Pelosinus sp. IPA-1: one gene and its partner. The main gene of each other region encodes a partner of the protein of the gene in region 2 in a complex. Links are inferred from orthologs where the notes say so. Each region holds a gene or a part of one and is shown on either strand. Other genes may lie near its edges.

Region 1 (4,103 bases), on a different replicon or contig from region 2:
CTGTCTTAATTTAAACTACATATAATTATTATTGATACTCCACTATGATAAGCTCTTTTAGATTTAAAGATGTTTTTAAAAGGAGGTATTTATGATTGCAGCACTTTATATACGTGTTTCCACAGCAGATCAGGCAGAAAAGGGATATTCACTTGAAACTCAATTATCAGAAAATCGGCAAAAAGCAAGTGAGTTGGGAGCAACAAGTTTTGTAGAGTTTATTGATGATGGTTATAGCGGTGAGTATATTGATCGCCCTGCCCTTTCTCAATTACGTGATGGATTAGAAAGAAAAGAATTTGACATGGTTGTTATTTATGATCCTGATCGTTTAGCTAGAAACCTGGCACACCAGCTTATTATTACGGATGAAATAGAAAAGTCAGGAGCAAAACTACTCTTTGTTTCGGTAACTTTTGAGGAATCTCCTGAAGGAAAACTATTTTACTCCATGCGAGGAGCCATATCAGCATATGAAAAAGAGAAAATTAAAGAACGGACAACTCGCGGTAAAAAAGGCAAAGCTCGCCAAGGTAAACTTGTTAATAATGGTCGCTGTTTCGGATACGACTACGATAAAGTAAATAGCATGTATATTATAAACGAAGCCCAAGCTGCTATCGTACGTCAAATATTTGATTTATGTATAAAAGATAAACTAGGTACCGCCCTCATAAGTAAAAAGTTAAATAATGATTGTATACCCGCCCCCCGTGGCAATCAGTGGATTGTGTCTAGCATACATCGTATACTAACCAATACAGCCTATAGAGGTGTTATCTATAGCATGAGGCAGAAGTCTACCAAAACAGGTTTTAGTACTCGTAGAATCGAAATACGGCCTGAATCTGATTGGATCCCCATCAAAGTGCCAGCCATTGTTGATGAAATCACCTGGCACACTGCGCAAAAGCAGCTGCAATCCAACAAGAATTTTGCAAAAAGAAATTTAAAATATGATCACCTTTTAGCTGGTTTAGTCTATTGTGCGCGTTGTGGCAAGAAAATGAGTATTAAACATTCTGGAAATAGTAGTGATCGTATCAGCTATTACACTTGTTTAACGCAAGTGAGCACATCCTATATATACTTAGAAAATGAAAAATGTACAGCTAGGCGAATCCCTAGCCTCATATTGGATGAATTAGTATGGACTAAGTTATGCGAGCTGGCGGGAAACACTAAACTAATAACTCAATACACACAAGATGCTAGTAATCCAATTGCTACAGCAAATATTAAGAATACTTTAAGCAAGTTAAAAGAGACGGAGAAGAAAATAAACACTCAAAAGGAAACTATTTTACGGTGGTTTCGACAACAGATCATTAATGGCGGCGATGCCGAAAAACAGTTAGATGAAATCAGTAAACAGCTTATTGAAATTGAGATCACGAAAAAGAGTCTGGAAAATGAATTAACTTTTCTTGCACCTCAAACCAGTGTAGCGGATATCGCCATAAATATTAAAAAGCACTTTAAGGATACCCAATACTATAGGGATGATGAGCGTCGGGTTGCAATTCGTGCTGTTCTTGATAAAGTGGCTGTCGAACGAATTGACACTACTTTTGCAAGGAATAGCAAACCAGAATTTACAGTTAATTTAAAATTTTTATAAAAGCCATGATACCATATAAAACATGGTATCATGGCTTTTAAGTCTTTGCACTCATGCACTTACCAAAACATCTATAGACTCTTTACCAAAATCCTTTTCACCGCCCCGAGCTAAGGAATATGCTTCATCAATAAATAAAATACCACCATATGCTTTTTTTAATTGTTCTCGTGTTTTTTGAGCAGTGTGCCCGATATACTCACCTACAAGATCTGCTCGTTCAACTTCAATCAGGTGTCCTCGATTTAAAACCCCTATTTCACGAAGAATTTTACCAAGAATTCTAGCAACGGTAGTCTTACCTGTTCCTGGATTTCCTTTAAAAATCATATGTAATACAAGAGGCTCAGTATTTAACTTTTCTTGTGCACGGCGGCGCTGAATTTCAATAAATGCATAAACTTCTCTTACTAATTTTTTTACTTCAAAGAGTCCAATCAAATTATCTAACTCGAATAAAATCTCTTCTATTCTCTTTTGTCTAGTATCAACCTTGTAATGAGTTGCTTTACTATCCATTTCCTGAAGAAATTTAAATGCTTGGGTAACAGATATCTCACCATTCTCAACGGCTGTTAACACATCTTGTGGCCAAACATAAGACATTCTACATCACCTCACCATAGGGCTATAGGTGATATTTATTATACGCAAAAGACAATAAAAGGTGATAAAAAAGCCTAGGCTTTTTTTATCACCTTTTATTTACTGTTTGTCTATTTTAGTGTCGTCTTTCTTTTCATGAAAATTGGCATTGATTGGTCTTAATGGAGTTATTGTTGATATCGCATGTTTATATACCAATTGCTGTTTACCTTCGTTTTCTATAATAACAGTGAAGTTATCAAACCCCTTAACAACACCTCTTAGCTGGAAACCATTGATAAGATAAATAATTACAGGTAAATTATTTTCTTTGCGGATTTGGTTTAGAAAACTATCTTGTAAATTAATAACTTTATTTATCATAGTTAAACCCCTCCGATTCTTATTTTATTTGATTATTCTATTCTACATTGGAATTTTCCTGCAATTTTGCTGTAAATACTTTCCATCAAATCTTGATGATTAGCAAACTTATTAACGTCAAACCATATAATATAAGGCATTTTACGATACCAAGTAAGCTGACGTTTTGCAAAATTTCTCGTTGCCTGTTTAATATTATCAATTGCAATAGGCAAATCAATTTCTTTGTTCAAGTATCTAACAATTTCTTTATAACCGATTCCTTGCATAGCCTGGCACTTGATCGAGACTCCACTCTCTAATAAACTAGCAACTTCATCAACCAAGCCCTGTGAAATCATTAAATCAACTCGTTGATTAATTCTTTCGTATAATAGACTCCTTTCCATTGTGAGTCCAATTACAACAACATCGTAAAGAAGCTTATGTTCCTCTATGAGCTTCTCTTGTGATACGATGCCGCCACTCAGATAAAATATTTCTAGAGCTCGAATAACACGACGTAAATCATTCGGATGTAAACGTGCTGCAGCTTCTGGTACTACTTTTGTCAATTCATCATGAAGATATTGATTGCCATGTTTTTTTGCTAATGCATCAAGTTTTGCACGTAAATTCTCATCGCTTGGTGTGGGGTTAAACTGATAACCTTCAAGTAATGCTTTAACATATAAACCGGTGCCACCTGCTAAAATGGGGATTTTTCCTTGCTGATTTATCATTCGAATATGGCTTGCAGCAATTTCTATAAAATCCACTACACTAAACTCTGCTTGTGGTTCGAGAAAATCTATTAAATGATGAGGAATATTAGATTGTTCTTCAATTGTTGGTTTGGCAGTCCCAATATTCATATTTTTATAAACTAGCATAGAATCCCCAGAAATAATTTCGGTATGTAGTATCTTTGCTAAGTCAATACTGACTTTTGTTTTACCCACAGCAGTTGGTCCAATAACAGCAATCATACGTTCCATAATTTAGTTGTCCACCTTAATAACGCCATATTGAATACTACTATATTTTCCGCCACAAATAGTAGTTACTCCTAAGCGTTCAAATTCATTATTGTGATTGGTCTCTTTTATAACGACTCTTTTTTTTGCCACTCGGCAAGCCTCTGTTAGAGCACTTTCTGCAATAGGTTGGTTATTTGCTAAATAGCGCAGTGGTTTTAGATTGGAGCTACTATGAATCGGTTGGCGAAACATTGGGTCAAAAAAAACGATATCAAAACTATTTGCAGGCAAATTAATAAGATAATCATGACAATGTGTTTGTTGTACCTTAATACGGCGCAACGCTTCAGTAACATCTAGGTTATCATGAGTAAAATTTTGCAAGCCATAATTGGCAATAAAAGCTATTATTGGCGAAGACTCTAGGCCTACAACGTTACCTGTTTGCCCCACTACAAAACTAGCTACTACTGCATCAGTCGCTAGACCTAATGTGCAATCTAACACTGACATACCTGCTGTTAGCATCATGGCTGCAACCATATGGTCATGTT
Region 2 (8,018 bases):
TTGCTGATAAAATTACCTGCCCTCTTTTGATTATTCATAACGATGAAGATCCTACCTTCAATGTTGAGCTTGTCAAAAAAACATTTGCTGAAGCTGCATCTACAGACAAAACATTCAAACTATTTTCAGATCGCGACCATTGTGCGAATACAGATGATACTGAAGCACGCACGTATGTAGTCGATTGGCTGGCAGATCGACTTTTAGCATAAAAACAATCCATCCGTGCTTAATTAAAGAAAGGCACCTATAGACTAAATAGGTTTTGTATATAGTCTATAGGTGCCTTTTATCTCCCTTTTTCGCAGTCTTTCTATTGCCAGGGGGATGTTAATTTGAACAAAAACATTATTAACTTTGAATATATCCGTCACTGCTTATAGGAGGCAACTTCATATAGGTGAATATATATTTATCAATAATCCTGCACCCAACTTCAAACATGTAACCTTTCTCATAATCTCCACCTGCACTTTTAAGTAACCTGCCTGAAAAACTACCAAACTCTTCGTTCCAAAATAATTCAGCATCTGAATAATTAAGAGCTACATTCGCAATAGGGAAAAACGCTTTATACGCACTTTCTTTTGCTGAAAAGATCATAAGCAATCTTTCACTCTTCTGCATTGGATTTTGATTTACCCATGCTTCTTCCCTAAAAGTGCAGACTTCCTTTACAATATCTTCTGATATTTTTCTGTTTATTAATTCTAGGTCTACGCCTATCCCCGCCGTTCTATCCTTAAATGCAGTGACAGCAATTGCGACGCCATCTGAATGACTAATAGCCCCAACTACTCCCTTTGGCCATAAAGGTTCACTATTAACACCTTTATGGACAGGAATTTTATATATATTGATTTGACTTAAAGCACTGCGGGCAGCTGCTCTACCTAAGTAAAACTCAACCTTACGTTTTTGTACGGCTTTAGCACTAATAATTTTTACTTCTTCAGGGTATAGTTTTATTTCATCATAGTCAGAAAATGATTTAACAGAAAATCCAAAATCGTTTCCAAATGGTGATAATATATCAATCACTTCTGTATACTCCTTACTATTTGATCCTTCAATATAATATTTCCTCATCAATATTATTTGTGCTATATAACTTTTTCTTTATTTCTTCGACAAAGGGATAACGTTTCCTGTATTGCCAAGATGCTATGAGTACTATTCAAGAATTGCTCTGATTATTCGCATCAATGATTTCTTTTAGTTTCACATTCCGATTCATGAATCTAGTATTGCTGCGCTCAATTTTTAGATGTATTGCAGTTTGTGGGCAGTGGTGAATGCACGCAAAGCACCCTTCGCATTTATGCAAATACTCAGGTTTTCTATCCACTTTAATATTACTTATAGGGCAAACCTTTTCACATACTTTACAGCCATTACAATTATCTCGAACAATAAACTGCTTATCCCCAGCATCTTGATTAAGTTTATTGATTAATTTAGAGCCACCTTTAGATAAAACATTCGACACAAATCCTTTTCTTACGAACTGTTTTTGTCTGCTTTTAATATCTTTTACTATTTGCTCTAGTTTTTCTTCCGTTTTTTTCGTGTCTTCTTTTTTTAACTGCTCCTCTATCTTAAATATAGGAAGATAATTATCAACCATTAGAACCTCATTTGTGTAATTGAATTGAATGCCTGCCTGATTCCCGATTTTCTCCATATACCCCAATCCGGATGCTGCCTTATTACCATACGTCATAATTGCAAAAAAGTAATTGGCCTTAAACTTTGACTTCTTGATAAAATTTAGTACCATCCGCGGGGGGGCAAAGCCATAACAGGGGAATACAAAGCCAATTGCTTCATCGACAAACTCATTCGTTCCTTCCTTTACCATTTGAGGAATTGAACATAACTCTCCACCAATTCTTTTGGCAACGTACAAACTGTTCCCTGTAGCTGTAAAATAAAATATTTTCATTTCTTATTTTCCCTTATCTTTCTATTACTTATTTTGATTTTTACGTGCAGAAACAATTTCATTTTTTAACACTTTTGCAATAATCGAAGTGTATTTCAAATTCATTATAGCTATTACTATAATGAATTTTGCAGGGCTAACATCTTGCTTACTTCAGTAACTAGTTGCTCATTTACCCTACATACTAAAAACTTTCCCCTTTTTTCAGTAAAAATTAGTTCTGCATTTACTAATTCTTTGATATGATGTGAAATTGTCGGCGCACCAATATTCAAACAAACCATGATATCTGCAATACAACATTCCCCACCCGTTTCAAAACTCGCTTCATGAGCCTCGGCAATTTTCAAATACAATTCTAATCGATTCTCATTTGAAAGAGCTTTAAATATTTTTGCCATTTTTTTTGTATCCATTTTTGCAACTCCTAGTTTATTTGTATCAAAGTTCGATAAGTCTCGAATTGAGTTTATCTTACATTGACGTTCTTGTCAATTCAATCATTAATGATTATTCCCCCATATCGCTATGTTACCAAGTGAGTTAATGGTCGAATTGACAATCAAATGGTGCACAGTGCACGTTCTTACGTAGTGTGTCCTTAAACTAGCCTGATACCCGACTGAATTTACACTTTTTCAGGCATTGCTCTGTTTTAAGACAAGAAAAATAATTCCTTCACTTCTCTAATTATGAGGCGAAAAAGCACATTTTCTCTAAACAATTTACTTTTTTGCCATTACCACCCTAAATTTTTGGGCTATCAGGTCAAAGTCATCTTTGTTAAAATATCTTTTTGCTAATCTAGCTGAGTCTAATTCATCTATTACATATAAATTATATTTTGCTAGAAAATCCTGAATATATCCGTCAATCATAAAACTAGGTTTCTCACCAGCTTTAGCAAGAACTTGATAATGCTTTTTAATTTTGGGATCGTTATAGGTATTTTCTCGCCTAACCATCGAGGCTGAAACATAATCAAATACAATCAGGCTATTTTCTCCGGAATATTTATTAACTAGATTAAAAATATTATCGATAGATTCTTGATTAAGATACATTGTTAATCCTTCTAATAAAAAAAGACATTTTTTATTTTTGTCAAAACCAATTTCATCTAACTTTTTAGCCAACGACTCTTTCTTGAAATCAATAGAGATAAATTTTAGATTTTCTGGAATCTCAATATTTTTCCCCCTGATTCTATCTATTTTAATTTGCTGAGTTATCGGAGCATCAAGCTCAAATATTTTTGTCTTAGCTAATTTATTTTTAAAGCGAATAGCACGGGAATCAAATCCAGCTCCAAATATCAATACTTGTTCAATACTATCATCAATGCTTTCAAAAATACTATCAATAAATTTTGTCCTAGCAATTAGATATTCGCAATTTCCCGGAGCTTTTAAAAACATTTTTTTTAATAGTACCCTGTAAAATCCATATTTAGTTAGCAAATTAAGAAAGGAAGGTACAATAATAGGAGCAATATGATCATTGGTTTTATAATTTACGTCTTTTTCATAATAAGATATCGCCCGGACTAAACACGTCCCCTGTGCAGTTATGGATACTTTGCCTTCAATTCTGCTTTTCATAATATCCCTCCCCCATTCTGATTTCAAGTATTTCACATTATCAAACAAATTCCACAACTTCTATTTTTATCCTCTAAATAATAAAAACCAGCATAAGCTGGTTTTATATTTATACAACTATTTACTTCTCTTTCCTGCAATAAATGTTACCTTTATATGATCAAATTTATTCCCTGTGCTATTCTGCTACCAAGCTCACTATCAATCTGCATAAAATGTTCAATCATTCTCCTTTGAATAGGTTCATATGCTTGATTTAAGCTTTCTACAATATTGGAAACCAAATGTTTCTTTTCCATCACAGTCATAGTTCGATATCTAAACCTGGCCTGACAATAATTGTCGTCTGCTATTTCCTGCCGAGCTATACTGCCTGAAACAAATTCTTGATCGGTTTTCCCTTTCTGAGGTGCCTCCATAGGCATCCCACCACCTAATGTATTGGGTAAATAGTTGGCAATGCCTTCGTTATACATAGTTTGCATGGCTCCGTCTTGCATCATATTTTCAATCGATTTTCTAGGCATATTTATTGGAAGCTGTAAATAATTGGCACCTATACGGTATCTTTGGGTATCTCCATAAGGAAAGATACGGCCTTGCAGAATTCTATCATTTGAAAAATCGATTCCCGGTACAATAGCCGCCGGAGAAAAGGCTGACTGCTCGACTTCTACAAAAAAATTCTCAGGATTCTTATTTAACACCATTCTGCCTACTGGCATTAATGGAAATAATTCTTCCGGCCAAATTTTGGTAGAGTCCAATGGATCAAATGCTTGCTCGCATTCATCTTCAAGGTTCATTATTTGTACACGCATCTCAAATTCAACAGTATGCCCTGCCGCAATGGTATCGAACAAATCTCTACTTGCTACGTCAGGATCCATGCCTGCAAGTTGAACCGCTGTCTTGCTGTCTATATATTCAATACCTTCACAGGGTTCCCAGTGATACTTAACATATACCCCTTCTCCACACAAATTAACCCACTTATATGTGTTAACTCCGTACCCTGGTATTGTTCTATAGCTTTTGACAGTTCCATTATCTGCAAACAAGTAGGTAAGAAAATTCATTGACTCTGGCCTTAACGACATGAAGTCCCAAAAACGGCTGGCTGCTATTGGCCCTCCCCGGACATTAGTAACCGGGTCTGGCTTTAAAGCATGAAACAAATCCGGAAACTGAATGGGATCTCGAATCGGAAACACTGGAATATGGTTGCCAACAAGATCATAATTACCTTCTTCTGTATAAAATTTCACAGCAAATCCTCTGATATCCCGGACTGTGTCTGCACCACCGACAGAGCTGCCTGCTACCGAAAACCTAACAAAAACCGGTGTTTTCCTTTCGGGATCTTGTAAAAAATTTGCCTTGGTAAATGGAGCCATTGAGTTATAGGGTATAAAAAAACCAAAAGCTCCGGCTCCTTTAGCATGTACTACTCTTTCAGGAATTCTCTCCCTGTCAAAATGTGAAATTTTTTCGAGGAAAACTATATCCTGAAGTACTATTGGTCCCCTTTCCCCTACACTTAATGAATTTTGATCATCGGTAACAGGAGCTCCCTGATTGCTGGTAAGATAGCGTTTCGGCATAATTCCATCTCCTCCTTAAACATAAGTCCTATTATGATTTATATTAATTTAAGGATTTCTTATGAATACACCGACGAATTAATGTTGACTTACAAAAGTTTCACTCTTTCATTTCTTTGCTTCATAAATGAAAGAAGACCAAACAAGTGAATTAAAATCACTTCTTTCTATTTTTAGATAAAATTAAACTGCGAGATTTATATTTAATTTTCAAATCAAATATAAATCTCGCAGTTGTTAGAACTTGTAATCAGTTTATTCATTAATGCCGTTCTTATACTCGCTCAGTTTCTCATTAAGCTGTTTTGCTTGTTCTTGGCCGTCAATATACATCATTGCAAAAGCTGCTCCCTTCACAATTAAAATCACAATGATATACATTATTATAAGATTACTATCTATATTAGGACTAATTAAACACAGCCATAGTACTACCATCATATTTGCTAGTGTAGAATAAATAATAAATAAGATTAATTGCGTTTTTTTTCCTAGATCAAGATTATTTACAAACGCAAATTTGAAGAGTGTATATGCTGATGCTATTACAATAATTTGCCATAGCAGTGAGGCTTTAATTGTCTCTATAGAATTAAGCCCCAAAAATATAGCAACAATAATCATCAAACATCCACTAGCTTTAGAAGTATCCTTCAGAAAATGTTTTAAATATTGACTTAATTTCATTACTACAGCCTCCCCTATAATCCCAATTTCTTTCTGAGTACAGGAACATATTGCCGAGAAATAAATATTTTTTCGCCATTTTGAAGCAACGCTTCAAATCTTCCATAGAAAACTGGCCTTACAGAGTCTATTTTCGTAATGTTAAGGATTGTCGATTTTGATGCTCTAAAAAAGTCCCAGTTCTCATATACCTTTTCAATTTCATAAAGCTTTAGTCTTGATTCAAAAACCTTTTCTTGACAATATATAAATACTTTATTGTCAACTGATTCAAAATAAAATACATCTTTAGGATTGATAATATGCATTTGCAAATCTGTAATCCCTACTAGCGTTTTTGAAGCTGATTTAATGGAATAGATAAGCTGCAGTAATGAATCATCAACTTCGTTACATCGTATGATTATCTCTGGCTCAATTCCGTCAGGTATATTTTCAATGGTAATTTTTATCTTGACCACCCCCTCTTCCTATTTCTAGTATATGCTAGTAAATTACTCCATTCAATACACTCAAAAGTAAGCTGCAATATTAGGAAGATAAGCTGCAATATTAAAAGATTTCTTGTAAAGAACAACCATTTTCCACAATCTAAATTCTTTCATTTACTTCTAAGCTTACTCAAAAAAAGTAATCACCGCCGATGCTATCGGGGGTGATTACAAAATTTGCTTCCTAATTCCAACTACTGTATCTAACGATTATATAATGACTTCCTTTGGCAGAACCGCCCCTTGATTTTGATTAAAGTATTCTTGACCTATTTCTTGAAAAACCTCTAAACCACCCAAAAATTTGAAACCGATTTCTGTAAGGAAATATTCTACTTTTAAAGGATAACCTAGGTACGTTATTTTCTCAACAATTCCACACTCAATTAATTCACTCAAGTGTTGTATTAGCATCTTTTGGTTTATACCTTGAATATCTTTATTTAGTGTAGAAAGTTGTTGCTTTCCTAGGCGTAGTCGCCAAATTATAATCGGTTTCCATTTCCCTGAAATCATATCAAGTGTTAATTCTAAAGGACAAGTAAACTCACTTCGTATTTTCAATATTTAATCCTCCTGCCAAACTTAGCTCATTCTACAATTAATGAAACTCCCAAGATCGAATTATTTTAGTTAGTATAAATTGCTTTTAATGTATATTGAGCTAATATATGCCCATCCATAGCTTTATAAAGCTCATTCACGTAAAACCCCTTATGTAAGTCCAGTGAAGTATCTAATGCAAACACATGTATTTCGTAATCGTGATTTTTGTCCGGAGGAGTCGGTCCCCCATATTTTGCTGCTTCATCTCTATCTAATGGTTGCGGGAGTAAACTGCTAGACCAGCTATTTGTCCCTTGGATAAAATCTTTTGCATTTATGCTGGCATTTTCCTCTAATGAATCTTTAGTTAAGTTAGCAACAGACCAATGCAGCCATGAAAATCCTACAACAGGAATCGCATCCTTATCTTCCATGATTATAGCAAATGTTTTAGTGTCTTTAGGATATTCCTTTATTGTTAATGGTATTGAATGAGTTGGTATGCCTTTTGAAAATTGTGCTCCATATTTCCCATACTTTTTATCAATTATACCATTAATAATACCACTACTAGTAACGATCATATTTTTTTCAACTCCTCTTTCTCTTTCAATTTGTTTTGCTGTTAATATTGAGCTGGAAGTATACATTATAAAAACAATAATTAGAGTAACTAGTAATAGATGACGATTTTTAAACATTAAGAAATCTCCCTATACGATTAGAGCAATTTGTTTTTTATAGTCTCCCGATTTTTAAAGTCATTTAATTGACATCAAAATCTTCTGATTTAAAATGACTATAAAATCTTCTTTTGTATACTGTGAGTTTTAAAACGCAATAATCCATCTTTTATCTTAATACCCTCCTTATTAACTTTCCTGCTTTGGACTTATTACTTATGGTACCATTTCAAAGTCAGGTAGTAAATTACACACTTTTTTGTGGGTATTTTTTAGCTAATCAGACAGTCTTTGACTACTACTTTTCTATCTTTTATCATAAAAATGCTACATCTAATGGGTTGCGGTCAACCAGCCTTTTAAATTTATATTTTGGATAACCAACCATAACTGCTCCTGTTATCACTTTATCTTCGGGGATTTTGAACAATTCTATCAAAGGGTAATGGTTTGCAAATATA

What was found. The genes of interacting proteins can lie anywhere in the genome.
Region 1: the proteins of QSJ81_RS02560 (region 2) and hfq are in contact, whole or in part, in a crystal structure (PDB 3VU3), measured with the Escherichia coli proteins. The link is inferred for Pelosinus sp. IPA-1 from one-to-one orthologs.

What each region holds. Positions count from the first base shown.
Region 1 is NZ_BSVC01000004.1:194,368-198,470, reverse strand. Bases 959-3,744 are described here. They hold hfq (RNA chaperone Hfq), read right to left. Parts: upstream 2,591-3,744; coding sequence 2,327-2,590; downstream 959-2,326. Other genes in these bases: QSJ81_RS10660 (class I SAM-dependent methyltransferase), read right to left, coding at 3,571-3,744; miaA (tRNA (adenosine(37)-N6)-dimethylallyltransferase MiaA), read right to left, coding at 2,623-3,567; QSJ81_RS10675 (AAA family ATPase), read right to left, coding at 1,673-2,227; QSJ81_RS10680 (recombinase family protein), read left to right, coding at 959-1,621. Also shown: more of QSJ81_RS10680, read left to right, coding at 92-958; more of QSJ81_RS10660, read right to left, coding at 3,745-4,103. UniProt on the Escherichia coli protein: RNA chaperone that binds small regulatory RNA (sRNAs) and mRNAs to facilitate mRNA translational regulation in response to envelope stress, environmental stress and changes in metabolite concentrations.
Region 2 is NZ_BSVC01000001.1:569,470-577,487, reverse strand. Bases 2,925-5,918 are described here. They hold QSJ81_RS02560 (catalase), read right to left. Parts: upstream 5,151-5,918; coding sequence 3,699-5,150; downstream 2,925-3,698. Other genes in these bases: QSJ81_RS02550 (LytTR family DNA-binding domain-containing protein), read right to left, coding at 5,852-5,918; QSJ81_RS02555 (hypothetical protein), read right to left, coding at 5,406-5,837; QSJ81_RS02565 (class I SAM-dependent methyltransferase), read right to left, coding at 2,925-3,546. In the rest of the region: QSJ81_RS02585 (alpha/beta hydrolase family protein), read left to right, coding at 1-212; QSJ81_RS02580 (4'-phosphopantetheinyl transferase family protein), read right to left, coding at 352-1,041; QSJ81_RS02575 (EFR1 family ferrodoxin), read right to left, coding at 1,178-1,945; QSJ81_RS02570 (ArsR/SmtB family transcription factor), read right to left, coding at 2,062-2,361; more of QSJ81_RS02565, read right to left, coding at 2,671-2,924; more of QSJ81_RS02550, read right to left, coding at 5,919-6,298; QSJ81_RS02545 (winged helix-turn-helix transcriptional regulator), read right to left, coding at 6,539-6,892; QSJ81_RS02540 (YbhB/YbcL family Raf kinase inhibitor-like protein), read right to left, coding at 6,958-7,575; QSJ81_RS02535 (nitroreductase family protein), read right to left, coding at 7,874-8,018.